DNA from 4 places in the Erwinia billingiae Eb661 genome. Region 1 is predicted to be linked to each of the others. Evidence: riboswitches for the same ligand, from Rfam matches in the RefSeq annotation. Region 1 holds a riboswitch; each other region holds the start of a gene.
The links. A riboswitch is a leader RNA that binds a small molecule or an ion and turns the genes downstream of it on or off. The one in region 1 is predicted to bind thiamine pyrophosphate.
Positions count from the first base shown of each region.

Region 2: it holds a riboswitch for thiamine pyrophosphate, as region 1 does, so the genes downstream of both, thiB (thiamine ABC transporter substrate binding subunit) here and thiM (hydroxyethylthiazole kinase) in region 1, are expected to answer to the same signal.
Region 3: it holds a riboswitch for thiamine pyrophosphate, as region 1 does, so the genes downstream of both, tenA (thiaminase II) here and thiM (hydroxyethylthiazole kinase) in region 1, are expected to answer to the same signal.
Region 4: it holds a riboswitch for thiamine pyrophosphate, as region 1 does, so the genes downstream of both, thiC (phosphomethylpyrimidine synthase ThiC) here and thiM (hydroxyethylthiazole kinase) in region 1, are expected to answer to the same signal.

Region 1 is NC_014306.1:3,312,740-3,318,674, forward strand. Features, by position in the region: gene EBC_RS16560 (FUSC family protein) at 1-1,546, opposite strand, end outside; gene EBC_RS26340 (fructose-bisphosphate aldolase class I, fragment) at 1,699-1,845, opposite strand; partial or broken gene EBC_RS26345 (class I fructose-bisphosphate aldolase) at 1,835-1,993, opposite strand; gene thiD (bifunctional hydroxymethylpyrimidine kinase/phosphomethylpyrimidine kinase) at 1,999-2,799, opposite strand; gene thiM (hydroxyethylthiazole kinase) at 2,796-3,581, opposite strand; TPP riboswitch at 3,617-3,719, opposite strand; gene EBC_RS16575 (potassium transporter Kup) at 3,801-5,678, opposite strand; gene EBC_RS16580 (hypothetical protein) at 5,829-5,935, shown strand, end outside.
Region 2 is NC_014306.1:841,575-847,509, forward strand. Features, by position in the region: gene thiQ (thiamine ABC transporter ATP-binding protein ThiQ) at 1-542, opposite strand, end outside; gene thiP (thiamine/thiamine pyrophosphate ABC transporter permease ThiP) at 526-2,136, opposite strand; gene thiB (thiamine ABC transporter substrate binding subunit) at 2,112-3,098, opposite strand; TPP riboswitch at 3,140-3,246, opposite strand; gene sgrR (HTH-type transcriptional regulator SgrR) at 3,282-4,943, opposite strand; gene EBC_RS05150 (sugar efflux transporter) at 5,189-5,935, shown strand, end outside.
Region 3 is NC_014306.1:3,045,640-3,051,574, forward strand. Features, by position in the region: gene EBC_RS15310 (ABC transporter permease) at 1-35, shown strand, start outside; gene EBC_RS15315 (FAD-binding oxidoreductase) at 66-1,466, shown strand; gene EBC_RS15320 (OprD family porin) at 1,620-2,894, shown strand; TPP riboswitch at 3,013-3,117, shown strand; gene tenA (thiaminase II) at 3,183-3,878, shown strand; gene EBC_RS15330 (ABC transporter ATP-binding protein) at 3,875-4,624, shown strand; gene EBC_RS15335 (ABC transporter permease) at 4,621-5,388, shown strand; gene EBC_RS15340 (ABC transporter substrate-binding protein) at 5,414-5,935, shown strand, end outside.
Region 4 is NC_014306.1:312,050-317,984, forward strand. Features, by position in the region: gene thiE (thiamine phosphate synthase) at 1-519, opposite strand, end outside; gene thiC (phosphomethylpyrimidine synthase ThiC) at 516-2,450, opposite strand; TPP riboswitch at 2,539-2,639, opposite strand; gene EBC_RS02835 (Rsd/AlgQ family anti-sigma factor) at 2,758-3,264, opposite strand; gene nudC (NAD(+) diphosphatase) at 3,349-4,122, shown strand; gene EBC_RS24670 (bactofilin family protein) at 4,488-5,030, shown strand; gene hemE (uroporphyrinogen decarboxylase) at 5,214-5,935, shown strand, end outside.

The DNA of each region.
Region 1 (5,935 bases):
TACGGATAATGGCCGTGACCAGCACCGCCAGTAAAATGCCCACCACGGTTGAGATCGAGGCATTAAGGATCGACAGCAGGTCGGGCTGCAAATCGTGCGTCATGCCGATAAAACCGGGGATCTGGGTGGCGATAATCAGCCCGATAAAGTTGGTCGACGGATTGGCGATGACCAGTCCCAGCGCCAGCAGTCCCGGCGCCAGACAGATAATCAGTGATTCAAAGGTTACGGTCATCGGGATCAGCAGCCCGACGTACAGCACGCTGATCACAATGGCGATCAATACCCCTTTCAGAAACACCTTCATCGAAGCGATTGGGCTGTCCATCGCCGCGAAGAACGAACAGACAACCGCGGCTATCATCGGCGTTGACGCGCCATCTTTCCAGCCGGTGCCAATCCAGAAAATACAGCCGATCATCGTGGCAGTGAACGCGGTGAAGGCCGATAACAGGATCAGCCCTTTATCGCGATGCTTCCTGATCAGCTTAAGCCTGCCGCGCTTTTTCTCCGGCGACAGCTGGCTAACGCGCTCGCGGGCGTTGAAATAGGAATCGGCAATGCGGATAAAATTCAGCAGCCTTTCCAGTAACCCAATCAGCAACAAACCTTCTTCCGCGTTCATTTCACCGCGGCCATACAACGCTTTGATCCGCTCCTGCGAGGCAGTGATGTCTGCCTCAATCGACTGCGCCTGGCCGCTTTGTTCCGGGCTGTTCAGCCAGACAAGGAAGTGACTGAACGACTCGGCGACAAAGTCCGGGAAGGTGATGCCCTGCTCCGCCAGCAGGCTCAGGCGCTTCTCAATCGCGGTCAGCGTTGGGATCAGATAGGAAAGATGTTGATACTGCGCGCTGACCAGACGGATGAGCTTGCGCGCGGAGTCCCCTTCATACACGCAATGGGTGATCAGGGTTTCAACCGCCACCGGATAGTTCGCCATCTGCACCAGGATTTGGTCCCTTTCGGGCGAGCTCTCTTTCGATTCAATGGTCAGCAGTTCGGTGCAGACGTTCTTTGCAGTGTCGAACCAGTTACTGACGCTGTTTTCCAACAGATTGCGCATCCGTACCGGGAAAACCAGCATATGCACCAGGCTGCTGCAGATAATCGCCACGGTAATTTCTTCGATACGGGAAATCACTGTATAGGTGATCGACAGCGGCGTGGTGACATCGGCAAAGCCCATGATCGCCGCGCTGTAGCCTGCCAGCATAAACACGTAGCTCTTCGGCGTGCGGTCATGCAGCGACAGATACAGGCAGCAGGCAACCCACAGCGAAACGCAGAGGCTGAACAGCATCGGATGGGTAACGGTTATCGGGTAGATCAGAAAGATAAAGATCCCGCCCAGCACGGTGCCAAGAAAGCGGAACAAGGCTTTCGACAGGGTGGAGGCAGAATACAGCTGTGAAATCACGTAAACCGAGACCATGGCCCAGGCCGGTTTATCCAGGTTCAGTTTCAGCGCGATATATAAGGCGATAAAGGCGGCAATGCAGGTTTTGACGGCAAATAACCACGCATTTTTAGATAACCACTTCATTATTTACTTCACGGCTCACGTCAGACTAAAGCGCTATTTTAGCGATTTTCAGGCAAGAGTGGAGAGGCTTAAGCATCGATAGTTTGTAACAAAATAATCACATAGGGTGAAAGATAAGGGGCTAATCATTGTCAACCCCTTATCGTTAGCGATTAAGCAATGGTGACGTCTTTCGCCAGATAGACATCCTGCACCGAATTGATCAGCGCCACGCCATCCTTCATCGATTTCTTAAAGGCTTTACGGCCCAAAATCAGCCCCATACCGCCCGCACGCTTGTTGATCACCGCGGTGCGCATAACGGCGCGACACCGAGGCCAGCACGCCATAAGTGGAGGCCACGCAGTTACAGCCCGACTCGATGGCCAGCTCGACGATCTTCTTTGGATCGAAATAGAGTGGATTGGCAGCAAATGACGCGCCCGCCAAGTGCTCGACGCCCTGATCGTCCGCTACCACCAGCGATGAAAATGGTGCACCGGGCCGATGCCCTTGCCGACTTCCAGCGAATCGGCCTGCTCCAGCGCGCCCTGTAACCAGCCCTTGGCGTCCTGCACCGTCGACACCCAGTTATCATGCCGGGGTCGCAGCGCGGCCAGCGCAGCGGAAAGCGTACAGCCGGTGCCATGGGTATGCTTTGTTGGCACGCGCGGCGCGGTAAAACGCTGCTCCAGCTGGCGGCTGAACAGCCAGTCCGGGCTTTCGGCATCGCTCAGATGTCCGCCTTTCATCAGCACCGCCTGGCAACCCAGCGCTAACAGCGCCCTTCCCTGTCGCCGCATCTCATCTTCGTTAGTGGCAACCGGACACTCCAGCAGCGCCGCCGCTTCCGGCAGATTTGGCGTGATCAGTGAAACGTGCGGCAACAGGCACTCACGCAGCGTGGCAACCGCCGTCGGCGAAAGCAGCGGATCGCCACTTTTCGCCAGCATCACCGTATCCAGCACAATCCACGGCACGGACGAGGCCTTCAGTCCTTCAGCCACCACCTTGACGATATCGCTGCTGGCTAACATGCCGATTTTTACGCTGTCGATGCGCACGTCGCTCAGCACGGAATGTAATTGTGCCGCGACAAAGTCGGGCTCAATGCGGTAAACCGACTGCACGCCACAGGTATTCTGCGCCACCAGCGCGGTGATCACGGTGGTGCCATAGGCACCCAGCGCCGAGAAGGTTTTCAGATCGGCCTGAATGCCCGCGCCACCGCTGGGATCGGTTCCGGCAATGCTCAGTGCGTTGATGCGCTTCATCCCTGAACCTCCAGAGTGAACAGCTCGTCGAGGAACAGCGCAACAAAACTGCCGGGACCCGCTGCCGCCATCGCCGCGCGTTCGCCTGCCAGGCTCATTATCCGGCAGGCGCTGGCAACGTGCGTTAACCGGTCGCCAGGCAGCGCGGCAAATCCGGCCACCACCGCCGACAACGCGCAGCCGGTGCCGACCACGCGGGTCATCAACGGCGAACCGCCAGCCACAGCCAGCACCCGTTGGCCATCGGTGACGTAATCCGTTTCCCCGGTGACCGCAACGATGGCGCCGGTGGTGCTGGCCAGCAGACGAGCGGCGTCCAGCGCCAGCGCCGAGTCATGCAGGCTGTCGACGCCGCGCCCGGAGGTTGCCTGGCGCGCCAGCGCCATGATTTCCGAGGCGTTGCCGCGAATAGCCGCAGGACGGTGTTCCAGCAGCTGCTGACAGAATTCAGTGCGGAAGGTCAATGCGCCGACGGCAACCGGATCCAGCGTCCAGGCACGCTGCGCCTTTCCGGCCGCGTGCACAGCGGCCAGCATCGCTGTACTGCGGGAATGGGTGAGCGTGCCGACGTTGACCAGCACGGCATCGGCAATGGCGCTGAACTGCGCGGCTTCGTCGGGATCAATCACCATCGCCGGCGATGCGCCCAGCGCCAGCAACACGTTGGCAGTAAAAGTCTGCACCACATCGTTGGTCAGGCAGTGAATTAACGGCGATTTTTCACGGAAGAGGTGGAGCGACGCCACGGCATCCGCCGCGACAAAGGTATGAGGTTGGTTCATGGTACAACTCCCAACCGGCGATCAAGAAGGCGATGCGGTCAGGCATCTGACTTCCCTCCGCTGGCATTATCCAGTTCAGGTTCGACGGGTTTTTCTCAGCCCTTTCTTTGGAAAGAAACGGCACCCCGAGTCATTTACTACGTGCTTTCAGCCGCCAGATTACGGGATGGCGCTTTTCTTTACCATCCCCCAGGCGTTAATCAGATCAACATTCCACCGCTACACCGGGATGCGGCGACCGATCTCCACCACACGGTCACTGGGCAGGTAGTAGTAGTCGGTCACATGCATGCCGTTGCGCGCCATCCAGCTGAAAATCACGCGCTGCCAGGCCGGCAGGCCGCCGCTACCTTCGCGTGGGATGATGTTTTCATGGCCCAGATAATAGGTGACATCCTCGGTATCCAGCTCGCAGTTATCCAGTTGCGGATAGCGTAACAGCGCAGGGATATTCGGCCGCTCCATAAAGCCATACACCGCCAGCGCGTGCCAGAAGCCCGGCGCAAGCTGGGTGACGGTTAAGCGCTCGTCGGCATTGATGCGCGGAACGTTGTCGATAGCGATCGTTAGCGACAGCACGTGCCCATGCAATGAGCCGTTTCGCTTCACCTGCCACTGCATCACCGGCGGCGTGCCCTCTTTCTCCCGCGTCAGAAACACCGCCGTGCCCGGCACTCTGGGTATGGCTTTTTCTTCCAGCATTGCCAGGAAGTCGTCCACCGAAATAAATTTTTCGTGCACCGCCCTGCTCGCCGCTTCCACGCCGCGGTGCCAGAGCAACATCACACCGTACACGACCAGCGCCAGGATCAGCGGCATATAGCCCCCCTCGAACACCTTACTCATATTGGCGACCAGGAAGCACAGGTCGATGACAAAGAACACACCGGCAATCAGCAGGCTGGTGAGCCGGTTCCAGCGCCACACCTCATGCATCGCAACATATAACAGCCCGGAGGTCATGATCATCGTCAGCGACACGGCGATGCCATAGGCTGCTGCCAGCTTGTCGGAAGATTTGAAGAACACCGCGAGGAAGATGGTCACCACCATCAGCAACCAGTTAATCGCCCCGATATAGATTTGCCCGTAGCTCTCTTCGGTAGTCTGTTTAACCCGCAGCCTCGGCAGCCAGCCTAGCTGAATTGCCTGACGGGTCATGGAAAACGCACCGCTGATAATCGCCTGACTGGCAATGATGGTGGCGAGCGTGGCGAGGATCACCAGCGGGATTTGCAATACCGGCGGGCAAAGCCGGAAGAAAATATTTTGCGTTACGTCAGCACCTGAAAGCAGTAACGCTGCCTGTCCGGCGTAGTTGAGCAGCAAGCTGGGAAAGACGATAGCAAACCAGGCCAGCCAAATCGGCTTTTTGCCAAAATGGCCCATATCGGCATACAGCGCTTCCGCACCGGTGACGCAAAGGAATACGCCGCCGAGCACCAGAAAGCTGACGATGCCGTTGGAGAAGAGAAAGTCGATACCGTACATCGGGTTGAGCGCCACCAGCACCGCAGGATGCTGCACAATCCCCCAGATGCCCAGGCCGGCGATAACCGCGAACCACAGCGCCATAATCGGACCAAAGACTTTGCCAATCTTCGCCGTGCCCAGCGGTTGAATGGCAAACAGCGCCAGCAGGATCACCACCGCGCCAGGCAGGATCCAGGGTTGTGATTCCGGCAGGATAATGGTCAGCCCTTCAAGGGCAGAGAGTACCGAGATCGCTGGCGTGATCGCACCGTCGCCATAGATCAGCGCCGCACCGAAAAGCCCGGCAAACAGCACCAGCGGTCGCCGTTTATCCTTGCGTACTAATAGCGACATCAGCGCCAGAATGCCGCCTTCGCCATGGTTGTCGATGCGCATCGCAAACAGGGCATACTTTACCGAGGTGATCATCACCATGGTCCAGAACAGCAGCGACAGCAGCCCGAGGATCACCTCCGGCGTGGGTCCTTCGCCCGACAAAGAGAGCACGGTTTTTAAGGTATACAGCGGGCTGGTGCCGATATCGCCAAATACCACCCCCAGCGCGCCGGCGGCAAGTACCGGCAGGCTAAGCGTATTTTCTTGTGTGTCCTGACTGGCGGTCATTGCGCCTTCCTTATGAAACCCCAATCTCTTTACACTGGCCTGGAGATGGGAAAGCGTCAACTTCGCCCAAGGACTCTTTTGGCTAACGGCCAACAATACGCTACTCTTGGGCATCATCCCGTCCTGAGCCGAGACAATACGCAACGCATTATGACCAGACCGCTTAATGAACAGTACGGCATCAGCGTGGCAGCGCTGAAGATGCTGCAATACCTGAAACAGATTTCACGCGGGGATCGGGGGTTTTCTATCCTCGA
Region 2 (5,935 bases), 2.5 Mb from region 1:
ATCTTCCTCTCCTGACAGACCTCATTGACCAGCTGCAGCATCTCTTTGCGCAGGGCCGGATCCAAGGCAGAGAACGGCTCATCCAGCAGCAGCAACGGTTGCTGACGCACCAGACATCGCGCCAGCGCCGCCCGCTGCCGTTGCCCACCGGAAAGTTGCGAAGGCAAACGGTCCAGCAAGGTGTCCAGACCGACTCTTCGCGCGATGTCCTGCAACGCCTGCTTCTGCTGAGGATCCAGCTTCAGCCCGGGATGCAGGCCAAGGCCGATGTTCTGAGCTACCGTCAGATGCGGGAACAGGTTATTCTCCTGGAACAGCATGGAAACCGGTCGCTTCGCCGGTGGCGTGTGGCTGTGATCTTCGCCATTCAGCAGCAAGCTGCCGCTATTTACCGCAAGAAACCCCGCGACCAGGCTCAGCAGGGTGCTTTTCCCCGCGCCGCTCGGGCCGAGGATCGCCAGCCTTTCTCCCGCCTGCATGCTCAGTGAAAAGCGCATCGGCAGATGGTTATAGAGGTAGGTCAGATTAGTTAACGTCAGCATGGCGTCCCGGCAGTTTTTCAATCAGGGTGAACAGAAGGAAGCAGAGCAGTAAAAGCAGCAGCGCAGTGACCGCGCCATCTTCGCTACGGTAGGAGCCAATCTGTTGATAAAGATAAAACGGCAGCGTGCGGAAATTTTCATTACCAAACAGCGCCACCACGCCAAAATCGCCAATCGACAGCACGCAGGCAAACGCCAGCGCCTGCGCAAGAGGGCGCTTTAACGCGCGCAGTTCGATCAGTTTGACGCGATTCCAGCCGTGAATATCCAGCGACAAACAGAGCCGGTTATAGCGTTCGGCAATGTCTCGCAGAGGGTTTTCCAGCACCTTCATGGCGTAAGGAATGGCCATCAGCGCATTGGTGAAAATTACGATGCCGTCGGCAGCGTCCGGCAGGCCCACGGTGGCATTCAGCAGCAGAAAGAAGCCGGTCGCCAGCACGATGCCGGGCATGGCCAGAATCAACATGCCGCTCAGTTCCAGCGACTGGCCGAGCCAGACGCGCTGACGCAGGCGCAATTCCCGGCTGCTCCACAGCAGCATCACCGTCAGGATCACACACAGCACCCCCGCGCCAAGCGCGATACGTATTGAGGTGAAGGTGGCCTGCCACAGCGCCGGTTGGCGTAATACTGCGGGCAGCCCCTGATTCAGGCCATCCACGATCACCGCCAGCAGCGGCGGCAGTAATAAAAGCAGCGCGGCGAAGATTAACAGCGCATCCCACACTTTGGCGCGCCCGCTGTCTTCAGGATTTCGCCAGCCGTTGATGCTTGCCGTGCCCGACGGAATCGCTTTGCTGAGCCACTGACTTAACATCACCAATCCCAGACAGCAGACCATCTGAATCATCGCCAGCAGGGCGGCACGGCCCGGATCGTAATCAAAGTTCAGCGCCTGAAATATCGCCAGCTCGATGGTGGTGGCTTTTGGTCCGCCGCCGAACGACAGGACGGTTGCGAAGCTGGCAAAACAGAGCATAAAAATCAGCGCGCCGGCAGGCAGAATTTGCCGCCGCAACCAGGGCCATTCGACCACCACGAAATGGTTCCAGCCGCGTAATCCCAGCTGAGCGGCCAGCTGGCGCTGCTCACCGGGGATCTGTTCCAGCGCCTGCAGCAGCAGACGCGCGGCTAACGGCAAATTAAAGAACACATGCGCCAGCAAAATGCCCTGCAAGCCATAGGGCGTGAAGGTATAGGGAATGCCCAGCAACGTGCAGAGATCGGCCAGCCAGCCCGTACGGCCATAGACGCTGAGGATGCCAAACACCGCCACTAACACCGGCAATACCAGCGTCATCGCGCAGAGTCTTAACAGCGTGTCCCGGCCGGGGAAGCGGCGTCGGTAAAGTGCGCGGGCCAGCGGGATCGCCGGCCCAACCGCCAGTACCGCGGAAAGAAAGGCCTGCCAGAAGGAGAAGCGCAGGACGTGCCAGAGATAGTCATCCTGCCAGAGATCCCGCCAGTGGATCGCCGGCGCACTCAGCCATAGCGCGCTGAATGCGGTCAGGGCCACGGCGACCAGCAGCGTCGCCGCCAGCGCACCGGGCACTAACGGGCCAGCACTCAGCGGCTGACGGCGCGTTGCCATGCACTGATCCATTGGCTACGTTGGCTGGCGACTTCCTGTGACGTGTATTGCAGCGAGTTGGACGGAACGGTCAGGGTATCGAAACCGGCAGGCAGGGTGCTTTTCACCACCGGATACATCCAGTTGCCGGTTGGGATACTGTCCTGGAACGGTTTATCCAGCATAAATTTCATGAATTTCTGCGCCAGCTCCGGCTGTTTGCTGCTTTTCAGCTGGCCGGCCACTTCTACCTGCAGGTAGTGACCTTCGCTGAAATTGGCGGCGGCATACTGCGATTTCTTCTCTTCAATCAGGTGGTAAGCCGGAGATGTGGTGTAGCTCAGCACCATATCGCCTTCACCCTTGAGGAACAGCCCGTAAGCTTCGCTCCAGCCTTTGGTAACGGTGACGGTTTTCTTCGCCAGCTTCTGCCAGGCTTCCGGTGCCTTATCGCCGAACACTTTCTGCATCCACAACAGCAGGCCGAGGCCCGGGGTGCTGGTGCGGGGATCTTCATAAATAATCTTCAACGGTTTGTCGCTGTTGACCAACTCTTTCAGGCTGGTGGGCGGATTTTGCAGCTTGGTTTTATCGTACACAAAGGCGAACCAGCCGTAGTCATACGGCACAAAGGTCTTATCGTTCCAGCCACCCGGAACGGTGACCTTGCTGGTATCCACCTGGCCTGGTGCGAACAGGCCGGTTTTCTCCGCCGCATCCAGCAGATTGTTATCGAGGCCCAGCACCACATCGGCCTTGCTGTTTTTACCTTCCATCCGCAGACGGTTAAGCAGCGAGACGCCGTCTTCCAGCGCCACGTATTTCAGCTCGCAGCCGCAGTCCGCTTCAAACGCCTTTTTGATGGCAGGACCCGGTCCCCAGTCAGCGGAAAAAGAGTCGTAGGTATAAACAGTCAGGACGGGTTTAGCCGCGAAGGCCGGGAAGGTGCCGAGGATCAGTAAAGGCAGAACTTTTTTTAACACTTTGCGTTCCTTGAAAGTTAGGGGTCGCAAAGGATCTGAGCAATCTGGAGAGTCTCAAATCCCTACGCCGGCATTATCCGGATCAGGTTCGACGGGTTTGTCTCAGCGCTGGCAGTGAAACACCGCGAACGCACCCCGTTGAGAACGGCCTATTCTAGTGATTTCCGCTGGGTAACGAAAGCATCATGCGTCGTCAGGGGCGAACCAGGCGGATTTAAAATCAAACCAGCCCAGCATATTCATTCTGACCCCGCGCATGCTGCGTTGACCTTCCAGCAGCAGCCAGTGATGGAACAGCGGATGCAGCGTCCAGGTGTTGATCAACTGCTTGCCCCAGTCGGCCAGCGGCAGCTTCTGTTCGCGCCAGCGTTGCGCATCCTTTTCCCAGTCCAGCGTGACGCAATGATGCACCAGCGGGATTTCGTACAGCAGCGCAAACACCGAAAATTCCAGCGGCAGGGTGAAGTTGGCGCTGCCGAGCCAGATATCGCTCTCGGCTTCGCCGCGGTGCCAGATGTCATAATCGACCTGTTGGGTGATCAACTCCACGCCCTGTTCGGCGAGGATCGGCCGTAACGCATTGGCGATGCCCTGATGCTCGACGTGATCGTTATACCAGGTCAGCGTCAGGGTGGTCAGCCCGTCGGGCTTCTGGCTGGCAGCCATATCGCGGCGATGATGCCAGCGCGGCAGCAGGCCATAAGCCGGAAACCAGTAGCGTTGATAGCCAATACCGGCATGATTCAGCAGGGCGATCGGGTTGAACAGCGTGCTGACCCAGCGACGGATGTGTTCATCGCGACCCTGTTCGGATCGCTGATCAAACAGCAGGAAGTAGCAGCCTTCTTCCAGACGGCTCTCTTCAGACTTTTCTTCCAGCCCTTTGCCTTCCAGCTTAACCCCGGCATAAACCAGCTCATCACTGATTTCCGGCAACACCCAGATATTCACTTCATCAATCAGCGCGCGGTAACCAAAATAGTCATCAAACGCCTGGATCCTCAGTTGGGTGGTCTGATTGCGCACCACCGCATAAGGGCCAGTGCCTATCGGCTGACGGGCGAAGTCCGTGAGGAAGGGCCACTCTTTCGGCAGGATCATGGTGCTGACGCTGCCCAGCAGCCAGGGCAGCCAGTTGTCGGGCTGATGCAGATGAATATCCAGCGTCCAGGGCGCCGAGGACTCGATGCGATCGAAATGGGCATAAAGGCGTTGGGGCTTCAGTCGCTCAAGGGTGCTGATAATGTCGGCCATCTCCAGCTCACGGCCATGATGAAAGTGGATCGCCGGGCGCAGATAAAACCGCCAGTGCAGCGGAGAAAGCTGCTGCCAGTGGTGGGCAATATCGGCTTCGATTTCCCCATTTTCCTCATTTATCCGCGTCAGGCTGCTAAAAATCTGACGGGCAAGGTGGGTTTCAGAACGACGCAGCGGCGTACCGGGTAACAGATTCAGTAACGAGCGATAGTACATCACCCGCAGGATATGTTTCCCCTGGCGGAAACTGCGGCCAAGATGAGAGATCAGCATCTGTCTGACCGTGTTTTTATCGCCCACCAGCTGCACCAGCTGGTCGATGCGATCGTTCTCCAGCAACTCTTCCGCCCGCTGCTGTTGCAATGCCAGTCCGGTGTAATGGAAGCTGAGCTTCGAACGTTTTCCGCGCCCGGCTTCAGCCTGCCAGTTCAGCCAGCCCTGTTCCTGCATCGCGTTCAGCAGATTGCGCATATGCCGGCGGGAGCAGCTCAGTTGTACCGCCAGATCGTTGAGCGTGGTCTCCTGCGGCTGGCCTTCGCAGCACTGCCACAGGCGGATAAACTGTTGTTGTAAGCGGGCAGAAGACATAAAAGAGGAACCCTTATCAGAAAGCAGTCTGTTTTTTCTTCCTTATATTAGGACGATAATGCCCGCAGATGAAAGAGCGGGAGACATTCTTCGAATGCGCTCTGACATTGATGATTCTGAGTATGGTGCCTTTCACCAGCCAGCCGGGTTAATACCTTGCTGGCTTTTTTCGCTGCTCCATGTTTTCTTCTATGCTTGCTGTTTGTCGACTCACCTCTGTGGCGACTTTTTTTGAAGGATCAGCTATGAAATCGCTCCTCACGCGCCGTCGCCGTATCAATCCTGTTTACGTCGCCTTTATGGCCGTGTCGTTTATGGTGGGCGTGGCGGGTGCGCTTCAGGCTCCGACGCTTAGCCTGTTTTTGACCCGTGAAGTGGCCGTTCGTCCGTTCTGGGTCGGGCTGTTTTACACCATCAATGCGATAGCCGGCATTGCGGTGAGCATTTTGCTGGCAAAGCGCTCGGACAACCGGGGCGATCGCCGCATGCTGATCCTGTTTTGCTGCGTGATGGCGATTGGCAACGCGCTGATCTTTGCCTTCAACCGTGACTATCTGACGCTGATTACCTTTGGCGTGCTGCTCTCCGCTCTGGCCAGCGTGTCGATGCCGCAAATCTTTGCCCTTGCCCGCGAATATGCTGATAGCTCCGCCCGAGAGGTGGTGATGTTCAGCTCGGTGATGCGTGCCCAACTGTCACTGGCCTGGGTAGTCGGGCCGCCGTTGTCCTTTGCGCTGGCGCTGAATTACGGCTTCACCACCATGTTTTTGATTGCCGCCGGACTGTTTGTGGTCTGTGTGGCGCTGATCTGGTTTGCGCTGCCGTCGGTGCCGCGCGTGGAACAACCGCCTGAAGTGGTGATCACCCAAATCAGCGCGTGGAAGAATAAAGATGTGCGGCTGCTGTTTATGGCTTCATTGCTGATGTGGACCTGCAACACCATGTATATCATCGATATGCCGCTGTATATCAGCAGCGTGTTGGGGTTGCCG
Region 3 (5,935 bases), 270 kb from region 1:
CCTGGCATGAAAGCGAAGCCGTGCAATCTCACTAATTTAATGACCCTTTTGCCGACAGGATGAGTATGGACAGTGAACAACGTAAGAACGCCGTAGAGCAGATGCTGCTGGCGCTTCCCGACCTCGAGTGGACGCTTCAGGCCCCCAAGGTCAAACGTCTTTCGCGCGATTTTCACTGGTTCAGCCCGGTGCTGAAGCAGCAGCTGGAAAACAAGCAGGCCGATGCGGTGGTTCGCCCGCGCAATGAAGAAGAGCTCAGCCTGCTGGTCAAGGCCTGCGTGCAGCACGGCCTGCCGCTGATATTACGCGGTGGCGCAACCGGCAACTACGGTCAGCTGGTGCCGCTACAGGGCGGCATTCTGGTCGATATGACCGCGTTTAATCAGGTGGTGGAACTAGGTGAAGGCCGCGTGCGGGCGCAGGCGGGGATCCGTCTGGCCGAGATTGAAACGGTGACCCGTCCTGAGGGCTGGGAGCTGCGCTGTATGCCGTCGACCTATCGGCTGGCGACGCTGGGTGGACTGTATGGCGGCGGCTTTGGCGGCATCGGCTCAATCAACTATGGCCCGCTGGGCGCACCCGGCAACGTGCTGAGCGTGAAAGTGATGACCATGGAAGCCGAGCCGCGCATCCTCAGCGTTCCCGCGCCGCAGGCCTTGCTGCTGCATCATGCTTACGGCAGCAACGGCATCGTGCTGGAAGTCGAGCTGGCGCTGGCGCCGGTGCATCAGTGGATTGAGCGGCTGGATGTGTTCGACGACTTTACCGATGCGCTGGACTATGCCAATGCCTTTGCCCGCTCGCCAGGGCTGGTGAAACGCCAGCTTGCCCTGTTCGCCGCACCAATCCCGAGCTATTTCACCCATCTGAACGGCAACTACCGGGCCACGCAACATGCGGTGATCAGCGTGATTGCGGAGCAAAGTGAAGGCCTGTGCAGCGGACTGTTAGAAAAGTATCGCGGCCAGAATGCCGTGCGCCAGACGGCGAACGAGGCGCGTGAAGCCAACGCCTCGCTGATGGAATATTGCTGGAACCACACCACGCTGCATGCGCTGAAAGTGGACAGCACCCTGACCTATTTGCAGACGGCGTTCAATTATTCCACCTATCGCCAACAAATTATTGCGATGGCGGAATTGTTCGGCGATGAAGTTATTTCCCATATTGAATTCCTGCGTGACAACGATAGCAATATCACTGCCAGCGGATTACAATTAATTCGCTATTCCAGTGAAGAAAGATTGAACGAAATAATGCAGATATTCCGCGATAATGATGTAAAAATAAACAATCCGCATGTCTTTACCATTGAAGAAGGTAAGCAAGGGGAAATTAAGGCCGAGGTGGTTTCAGTTAAAAAGGCGCTGGACCCGGCAGGACTGCTCAACCCAGGCAAGCTGCAGGGTTGGGACGTGCGCGACACGCTGGAATTACCAAGCGATCCGCTGTCACTGAATAAATGAAATCAGCATAAAATTAATTACAGTGAGTAAATAAAGCACGTATCTAAAATAACGCGCTCGCCACTGGACGGTTTTACCGGATACCCAAAAACAATTACTCAGCAAATTTTGCTGCGGGCAGATCATTTTCAAATTTTTGACAGGAAGCTATTGATGAAAACAAAGAAGGTCAACTTTGCGCTAAAGTTGGGTGCACTCGTCGTCTCTCAGGCTTTATTAATGGGTCACGCGCTGGCCGCGGCACCGGTTTCGGATTGTGATGCCGGCGTGGCCGATTCACTGACCGAAATGTTTACCTGCGGCTCGGTCCATGGCAGCCTGCGCAGCCTCTATTATTCCACCCACAACGCCTATTTCTCACCGGGCTATTCGCAGGACACCGTCAGCTACGGTGGCAGCGTGAAGTACGCCACGGCGGAATATTATGGCCTGAGCCTCGGCGTCAGCGGCATTTTGCAACGCGGCATCTCGCATAACGATGACCACTTGATCGGTGAACTGGGGCCAAACGAGACCGGCGTCGGCGAAGCCTATCTGAGCTGGCACTATCAGGACTTCCGTATCACCGCCGGTGACCAGCGTATCAATATCCCGTTTATCGGCGACTACGACTGGCGCATCACCCCGATCCTGTTCCGGGGTGTGGACGCCAATTATGGCGACAGCGACAACTTCCTGCACGCCACCAAAATTACCCGCTATAAACCCTGGGGTGACGATCAGTTCCTCGACACCACCGCCTACACCGACGCCGATGGCCGCACCAACGGCATGTGGGGCATCGGCGGCGGACGTGCCCTGAAGCTGGATGATAAAAAGCTGACCGGCCAGCTGTGGTACGAGGAATACAATAACTACACCAAGATGGTTTACGCCGACAGCTTCCTGTCGTGGTCGGAAAATCCGTTGCAGCCCAAAATTGGCGTGCAGTTTATTCGCGGCCTGAGTCAGGGCGATGCGCTGGCCGGCGAAGTAAACAGCACCAGCTACGGCGCGCAGTATGCGATGAATTTTGTACCTTCATTGCGCTGGTCACTGAACTGGGACCATATCGCCGCCAGTGAGAATGCCTATGGCAACGGCGCGCTGGTGACGCCTTATGCCCATAACACCTCGTCCGGCCAGTATTTTGCCCAACCGTTCTTCACCAGTACCCAGGATTTGGGGAGCGGCAACGCCTACTCCACCGATCTGAACTGGACCGCCAACAGCAATATTTCCCTCGGCAGCCGCTACTCGTTTATGGATTTGACCGCCAGCGCCGGCGCGTCCAGCAGCAATCAGTCGGAGTACCTGATTTACGGCACCTACAGCTTTGATGGCGTGCTGAAAGGGCTGAGCCTGACCGACTTTGTCGGCGTGCAAACCACCTCGACCTCTGACAAGAACTTCTGGCAGAACCGCTTAGCGTTAGAATATGATTTCTAAGCCAAAACAGGCTTAGTGGCGCTTAAACAACGGCTTTCGCAAGAAGGCCGTTTTTCATTATGACGCCAACTCGGCTGCCAGCCATCGATTGTAATCAAAAAGTAAATATCGTATAACAAGCCTCTCCGAGGGGTGTCCTTTATGGGCTGAGATGGCGACGTTAGCCGGACCCTTTGAACCTGATCTGGGTCATGCCAGCGAAGGGACGGGTTGGCAATAGCACCACTTTCGATCGTTGCCTGTTCATACCTCTGCACGCCCGGATCTCCACTCACTTTTGGAGGTCCCATGTCTGACAACATGTTTTCCCGTGGTCTTTATGGCCAGCTTCGCCAGCAGGCCGCGGCTGACTGGCAGCACTACGTTAACCACCCTTTTCTTCAGCAGTTGGCCCAGGGCACGCTGCCTGAAAGCGCGTTTCGGCTTTATCTGACCCAGGACTACCTGTTCCTGATCCATTTCGCCCGCGCCTATGCCCTGCTGGTCAGCAAGTTCCGAACCTTGCCAGAAATGCGTGCCGCCACCGCCTCGCTGAACGCCATCGTCGCCGAGCTGCCGCTGCATGTCGGTTACTGCACGCAGTGGGGCATCAGCGAAAGCCAGATGCGCAATGAACAGGAAGCGCCCGAAACCCTCAACTACACCCGCTATGTGCTGGATATCGGCCAGTCCGGCGATGCGCTGGATCTGCTGGCCGCGCTGCTTCCCTGCGTGGCGGGCTATGCCGAAATAGGCCTCGGCTTGCTGCACAATCCCGCCACCGTCACCGAAGGCAATCCCTACCGCTCGTGGATCGCCAACTACGGCGATGAAAACTATCTGGCCAGCGTACAGCGGGCGATTGACCTGCTGGAAACGGTCGGGGTTCAGCGCGGCGCACAGAGCCGTCTGCCGGAGCTTTCAACCATCTTCACCACCGCCACCCGTCTGGAAAGCGCCTTCTGGCAGATGGGCCTGAATGCCAGTTTGAGTAACGTGGTATGAACAGTCATGACATTGCCCGCGGCGTGATCCCGCCGGGGATTCAGGTTCGCGATCTGACCCTGCGCTACGGCGCACGGACGGTGTTTGAGCAGTTGAACATTGATATCCGCGGTGGGCAGTTTGCTGCGATGCTCGGTGCCAGCGGCGTCGGCAAAACCAGTCTGCTGAAGATCATTGCCGGGCTGGCGCAGCCGACGGCAGGCACGGTCACCGGCAGCGACGGTCTGCCGGTTCCGGGACGCGTGGCTTATATGGGGCAGAAAGATCTGCTCTATCCATGGCTAACCGTCCGCGAGAATATCAGCCTCGCCTCACGCCTGCGTGGCGAGAAGCCCGACCGCGAATGGGCTGACGAACTGACGGATCGCGTCGGCTTAAGCGGCTATGGCGACAGCCTGCCTGCCGCGCTGTCCGGCGGCATGCGGCAGCGTGCCGCGCTGGCCCGCACGCTTTATCAGCGTCAGCCGATGGTGCTGATGGATGAGCCCTTTTCAGCGCTGGATGCCATTACCCGCACCAGTATCCAGACGCTGGCCTCAATGTTACTGACCGGCCACACGGTGTTACTGATCACCCACGATCCGCTGGAAGCCTGCCGCCTTAGCCACCAGCTGTTGGTGCTGTCTGCCGCCGGGATTGATGATTCCCATCAGATTGCCGGACTGCCGCCCCGGGCCCCTGACGATCGGCACCTGTTGCAGAGCCAGGGTGAATTACTGCAACAGCTGACCCGGGCGGCAGGATGATATCCGCAAAAGAATCGGCCTTTGGCCGCTGGCGGCGTGGCCTGACGGTATTTATCGGCCTGATTGCCGTCTGGTGGGCAATCACCCGCAGCGGCGTTCCTGCCTTCCTGCTGCCCACGCCGATGTCGGTTGCCGACGTCCTGTGGACCAGTCGCGCGTATCTGGCGGCGCACACGCTGGTGACCGCGGCAGAAATCGTCAGCGGGCTGGTCGCCGGCGTGTTGCTCGGCGCCATCCTTGCACTGTGCATGATGTTCTCTCCCCGCTTACAGCGCTGGCTGATGCCGCTGGTGTTGACCAGCCAGGCCATACCGGTCTTTGCGCTGGCACCCTTGCTGGTGCTGTGGTTCGGCTTCGGCATCAGCGCCAAGGTGGCGATGGCGGTGCTGGTGATTTTCTTCCCGGTCACCTCGGCTTTCTTCGACGGGTTGCGCCGGGTCAATAACGATTTTCTCGACCTCGCCCGCACCATGGGCGCGTCCCGCTGGGCGTTATTACGCCATGTGCGGCTGATGGCGGCGCTGCCCGCGTTTGGCTCCGGGCTGAGGATGGCGGCTGCAGTGGCGCCGATTGGTGCCATTATCGGCGAATGGGTCGGCGCAGGAGAAGGTCTGGGCTACGTGATGCTGAACGCCAATGCGCGGATGCAAACCGAACTCTGCTTTGCGGCACTTTTTATTCTGGTGCTGATGACCCTGCTGCTGTGGCTGGCAGTGGACAGTGCACTGCGTCGCCTGATCCGCTGGGCACCGGAAAATGACTGATCGATACCTCACTCAAGGGAAACACATGTTTAAGAAAACTCTCTGCGGCCTGCTGCTGACTGCCGCCTGTGCCCACGCCGCCTGTGCCAACGACAAGCTGACGCTGGTGCTGGACTGGTATATCAACCCCGATCACGCGCCGATCATGGTCGCGGAACAGATTGGCGCGTTTAAGGAACAGGGGCTGGAGGTGAAGATTGTGCCGCCTTCCGATCCGGCATTGCCGCCACGGCTGGTGGCAGCCAAACAGGCCGACCTGGCGATCACCTATCAGCCACAGCTGCATTTCTTTGCCGATCAGGGCTTACCGCTGATGCGCGTCGGCACGCTGATCAACTCGCCGTTAAATACGGTGATTACGCTGGATAAAAGCATCACCTCGCCGGCCGGGCTGAAAGGCAAAAAAATTGGCTACTCGGTCAGCGGGATTGAACAGGCGACGCTGGGCACCATGCTGAACCATGAAAAGGTCAGTCTGGATCAGGTGAAGATGGTCAACGTCAATTTCCAGCTCAACAGCGCGCTGATGGCGGGCCAGGTCGATGCG
Region 4 (5,935 bases), 2.1 Mb from region 1:
CGGTGCCCGTTCCAGACTGATGCCGCCAATCGCCACCGTGGAAATCCCTTTCAGGCGGGAAATATGGCGCTGCAACTCCTGCAATCCCTGCGGCGAAGAGGGCATATTTTTGGTCTGGGTCGGAAAGACGTGCCCGAGGGCGATATAGGACGGCTTCTCAGCCAGAGCCCGATCGAGCTCGGCATCGTCATGGGTTGAAAGCCCCAGCCGTAATCCGGCGCGATGGATCGCATCCAGATCGGCGACATCCAAATCTTCCTGGCCCAGATGCACGCCATAGGCCTGATATTTAATCGCCAGCTGCCAGTAGTCATTGATAAACAGGCGTGCCTGATAACGCTTGCCCAGTTCGATAGCCGCCGCGATATCGTTTTCGACCGCCGCTTCAGGCAGATCCTTGATTCGTAACTGAATCGTACGCACGCCCGCTTCAAGCAGGCGCGCGATCCATGCCACCGTTTCCACGACCGGATAGAGTCCAAGCTGGGCCGACGTTGGCGGGAAGGCTGAGCGGCTCATGCTTTTTCCTCCTGCGACAGCGCATCGGCGGGGTGATAAAGTTCCCCGCCGCGGGTACGGAAAGCCTCTGACATTTCGGCCATACCAACCTCAATCGGTTTGGCTTCCGCCTCCTGTCTGGCGGCATAGTCCCGCACTTCCTGAGTAATTTTCATCGAACAGAATTTCGGGCCGCACATTGAACAGAAGTGGGCGACCTTGCCCGATTCCTGCGGCAGCGTTTCATCGTGATAGGCGCGCGCGGTATGAGGATCGAGTGCCAGATTAAACTGATCTTCCCAGCGGAATTCGAAGCGGGCTTTGGACATGGCGTTATCGCGGATCTGCGCGCCGGGATGCCCTTTTGCCAGGTCGGCGGCATGCGCGGCAATCTTGTAGGTAATCAGACCCTGCTTAACATCTTCCTTGTTGGGCAAGCCCAGATGCTCTTTCGGCGTGACGTAACAGAGCATTGCGCAGCCAAACCAGCCAATCATCGCCGCGCCAATACCGGAGGTGAAATGGTCGTAGCCAGGCGCGATATCGGTGGTTAGCGGGCCGAGCGTATAGAACGGCGCTTCGTGGCAGTGATTGAGTTGCTCGGTCATATTGCGGCGGATCATCTGCATCGGCACATGTCCTGGTCCTTCGATCATCACCTGCACGTCATACTCCCAGGCAATTTTGGTCAGCTCGCCCAGCGTATGCAGCTCGGCAAACTGCGCTTCATCGTTGGCATCCTGAATCGATCCTGGACGAAGTCCGTCGCCCAGCGACAGCGAAACGTCGTAGGCGGCGCACAGCTCGCAGATCTCGCGGAAGTGTTCGTAGAGGAAGCTCTCTTTGTGGTGAGACAGGCACCACTTGGCCATGATCGATCCCCCCCGGGAGACGATCCCCGTCAGGCGTTTTGCGGTCATCGGCACATAGCGCAGCAACACACCGGCATGGATGGTGAAGTAATCGACGCCCTGTTCAGCCTGTTCCAGCAAGGTATCGCGGAACACTTCCCAGTTGAGATCCTCTGCCAAACCGTTCACTTTTTCCAGCGCCTGATAAATGGGAACCGTACCAATCGGAACGGGACTGTTACGCAGGATCCATTCGCGCGTCTCATGAATATTGCGCCCGGTAGAAAGGTCCATCACCGTATCGGCGCCCCAGCGGGCGGACCACACCAGCTTCTCCACTTCCTCTTCAATCGACGAGCTGACCGCGGAGTTACCGATATTGGCGTTAATCTTCACCAGGAAATTGCGGCCGATAATCATCGGTTCGGATTCAGGATGGTTAATATTTGCAGGGATGATGGCGCGGCCGGCCGCCACTTCCTGCCGGACGAACTCTGCCGTGATATTTTCCGGCAGGCTGGCACCAAAGCTGTTGCCGGGATGCTGTTGCAACAGCACGTCACCCCGAATACGTTCGCGGCCCATATCTTCACGCAGGGCGATAAATTCCATCTCTGGCGTAATCACGCCCAGCCGCGCGTAATGCATTTGCGTCACGCAGCGGCCAGCCAGTGCCTTGCGTGGGCGGGGAAGATGGTCAAAACGCAAATGATCGAGGCCTTCATCCGCCAGGCGCTGTTGGGTGTACACCGAACTGAGCTGCTCAATGTGCTGAGTATCACCACGCTGTTCAATCCAGTCATTGCGTAGCCTGGCAAGTCCGCGATGCACATCAATTTTTGCGTCCGGATCGCCATAAGGTCCGGCCGTGTCATACACCGGTACCGGTTCGTTATCTTCAAACTGCGGATTGTCTTTGCTGCCACCGACCATCGTCGGACTGAGCTGGATTTCACGCATCGGCACGCGAATATCCTCGCGCGAACCGTTCAGCCAGATGCGTTTAGAATTGGGGAAAGCGGTGCCCTGAAGGGAGTCGATAAACTGCTGGGCTTCTGCGCGCTGTTCGCGGCGGGTCGGTCTTTTATCACGGGTAGACATAGCTCGTTCCTGAAAAAAGGGAATTTGCTTGCCTGGAGTTCGGAGGAGTAAGCGCAGGGTGTGAAAATGGTCGGATCCACACCGTCACTGAAGATTTACTCTTGTTCCCTTCGCAGGTACTAACCTGATCAGGTTCCGCGGATCCCGAATTAACGGTCTCAGCCCCTAAGGGCACTCCGACAAGAAGAATTTTGCTGGCAGACAGCACCAGCAAAACAATCGTGGCAGGACTGGCCTCGCCACATAGTGCCCTTTCAGCATAAAGGGGCTTTTTTGAAACTACAAGGGGTTTACAATCTGATAACGTTTACGCCGGACGGGCAAGCGCACTCTCATTAGCTGCCTCAGGCTTATCCGCCGTTTTTTCCAGCGCCAGCTGAATAAAGCGGTCTTCAAGCGTGAAACGCGCTTCCAGCGCTTCGCCCACTGTGGACAAAGCATTCTGGAATTCGAGACAGTTATCGTGATCGATGGCCTTCTCGAGATGGGTATCATACACCTGCATGATCATCTCGGTGTTTGCCTGCAGGGAAGGGTAGATCAGCGCGGCTTTAGCCAACTGTTCGCTGCCTTCCATCTCCTGAATAAAGCGTTGATAAACGGTGAAATGCCCGGTGGAAAGGTAATCCACCAATCCCTGACAGAAGCTGTCCAGCGCGTTTTCATCGAGCGTAGTGAGCGATTCCTTGTTAGGCTTGATGCCAACCAGACGATAATAGGCAATCAACAACTGCCTGCGGGAGCGTAGACAAAAGTCTACCAGGTCGCTACATCCGCCGACGCGCGCGGTCAGAACTTCTAACTGGTTAAGCATGAGTGACTCCATGAGTGTAATTATTACTATTTCGCCCCAATCCAGTAATTCAGAAAGTCTGTAAAGCTGAGGATGAGCAATTTTATGCAACGTGAGATTTCAAGCGTAGACGTTGGCTGGTGGGTTGTCAGTCATGAACATAAACTTTGGTTACCGAAAGGTCAATTACCGTTCGGTAGCGCGCAAGAATTAAGCCTGACAGGATCGAACGGATCACAAATCGGCGAGTGGCAGGGCGATCCCGTCTGGCTGATCTGTGAGAACCGTCAAGAGGGCATGGGATCCTTGCGTCAGATCCTCGATCTGGACGTGGGCCTGTTCCAGCTGGCGGGTAAAGGGATCCAGCTGGCGGAGTTCTATCGCTCGCATAAGTGGTGCGGCTACTGCGGCCATGAAATGCACCACAGCAAAACCGAACTTGCCTGCCTCTGCCGCCATTGTCGACAGCGCTATTACCCGCAAATCGCGCCCTGCATCATTGTGGCGATCCGCCGTGGGGAAGAGATCCTGCTGGCCCAGCATACCAAACACCGTAACGGCATCTATACGGTGCTGGCCGGTTTTGTTGAAGTCGGCGAAACGCTGGAACAAACCGTCGCGCGTGAAGTGATGGAAGAGAGCGGGCTGAAGGTGAAAAACTTGCGTTACGTCTCCTCTCAACCCTGGCCGTTCCCCCAGTCGTTGATGATGGCTTTTATGGCCGATTACGACAGCGGCGAGATTGTTATCGATCCCAAAGAGCTACTGGATGCGGGTTGGTATCGCTTTGATGCCTTACCGCAGCTTCCTCCTCCAGGAACGGTCGCCCGTCGCCTGATTGAGGATACCGTGGTGCTTTGCCGCGAAGAGGCTGAGTAAGTACCCAGGCCGGCAAATTCACCCTTTGCCGGCTTTTGCTGAACCCGCTCGGGTGTTTAATCATCGTATTTCATTTTTTTAAATAAACTACTGTGCTTAATCGTGCAGCATCACGTATTTTATTGTTCTGATTTTGTCTGCCAGACTGCATTAATATTAATGTCATGTTAATAACATCAGGGAATGATGCCATGGAAAGGTTCAGGAAAGAACATTACTTATGGGGCCTGTGGCTCTTATGGATTTTTTCTCTTTGTTGTTACCTCTTCCCGCAATATAAATTCTTTGATTGTTGCCTGAGGGTGACGATCGGCTGTTATTTAATATTCGTTTTATTAACTCTCGCTAAAAGGATGGATCCCAATATGTTTAACTTCAATAAGAAAGAAACAGACTCGCCAGTGAACGGCTCAGTCGATACCGCCTCGCTGCTGGCACCGAAGGCCGCGCTGGAGCTGGCTGATGAGAGCGCGACGGCGAAAGAAACCCGTATTTCATCAGGCAGTAAATTAACGGGTGAAATAATTAATGAAGCTAATATTTCGATAAATGGTCAGATCGTTGGCGATATTGTCAGTAAGAAAACGGTACAGATCGGTCAAGAGGGGAAAGTGAATGGCAAGGTATCTTCTTTGAAAGTTGTCGTAAATGGTTCGCTAAAAGGATGCTGTTACGCGAAGTCAGTCACGATTCTTTCCCGTGGCCGAATTGAAGGGGATGTTTATGCCGAGGATTTCTCTATTGAGAAAGGCGGCGTATTTATTGGCAATTCTCATGTGCTTGATGAAAACAGGCTGCCAGATAAAGCCTCGACCGCGGCGAGGACAAAGCCAGAAATATCTGAGTTAATGCCGCCAGCGCCGGGAAAAAATATCAATAAAGAGCGGGGTGATAAAGCCGCTAAATAAGGGTTTGATATGCGCATTAAGCCACCCAACCGGGCGCGAGGTTCACCGCCCGGTGGGTGAGCCCATTCTGTCTTCCGCTCTCAGCCGCCCGGCGATCGCTCAATTTTTGTGACGCTGTGGCAGCGCCATTTCCAATAAATGTTACACTACGCGCATGCATGTGTGCTTAGAGAGCTTTTAAAAATGAGTGAACTGAAGAACGATCGTTATTTGCGCGCCCTGTTGCGCCAGCCGGTAGATGTAACGCCAGTGTGGATGATGCGCCAGGCCGGGCGTTATTTGCCTGAGTACAAAGCGACTCGCGCGGTAGCCGGTGATTTTATGTCGCTGTGCAAAAATGCCGAACTGGCGTGTGAAGTGACGCTGCAACCGCTGCGTCGCTATAACCTGGACGCGGCGATCCTGTTCTCCGATATCCTGACCATTCCAGATGCGATGGGCTTAGGCCTCTATTTTGAAACGGGTGAGGGTCCGCGTTTCTCTTCACCGGTCACCTGTCGTGCAGACGTTGAAAAGCTGCCAATCCCCGATCCTGAACAAGAACTGGGTTATGTGATGAATGCCGTGCGCACCATCCGTAAGAATCTGAACGGTGAGGTTCCGCTGATTGGTTTCACCGGCAGCCCGTGGACGTTGGCGACCTATATGGTGGAAGGCGGCAGCAGCAAGGCCTTCACCAAACTGAAAAAGATGATGTATGCCGAGCCGGCCACCCTGCATCTGATGCTGGATAAGCTGGCTGACAGCGTCACCCTGTACCTCAATGCGCAAATCCGCGCCGGTGCGCAGTCGGTGATGATCTTTGATACCTGGGGCGGCGTGTTGACGGGTCGTGACTACCTTGAGTTCTCCCTTCACTACATGCACAAAATCATTGATGGCCTGCAGCGTGAAAACGACGGACG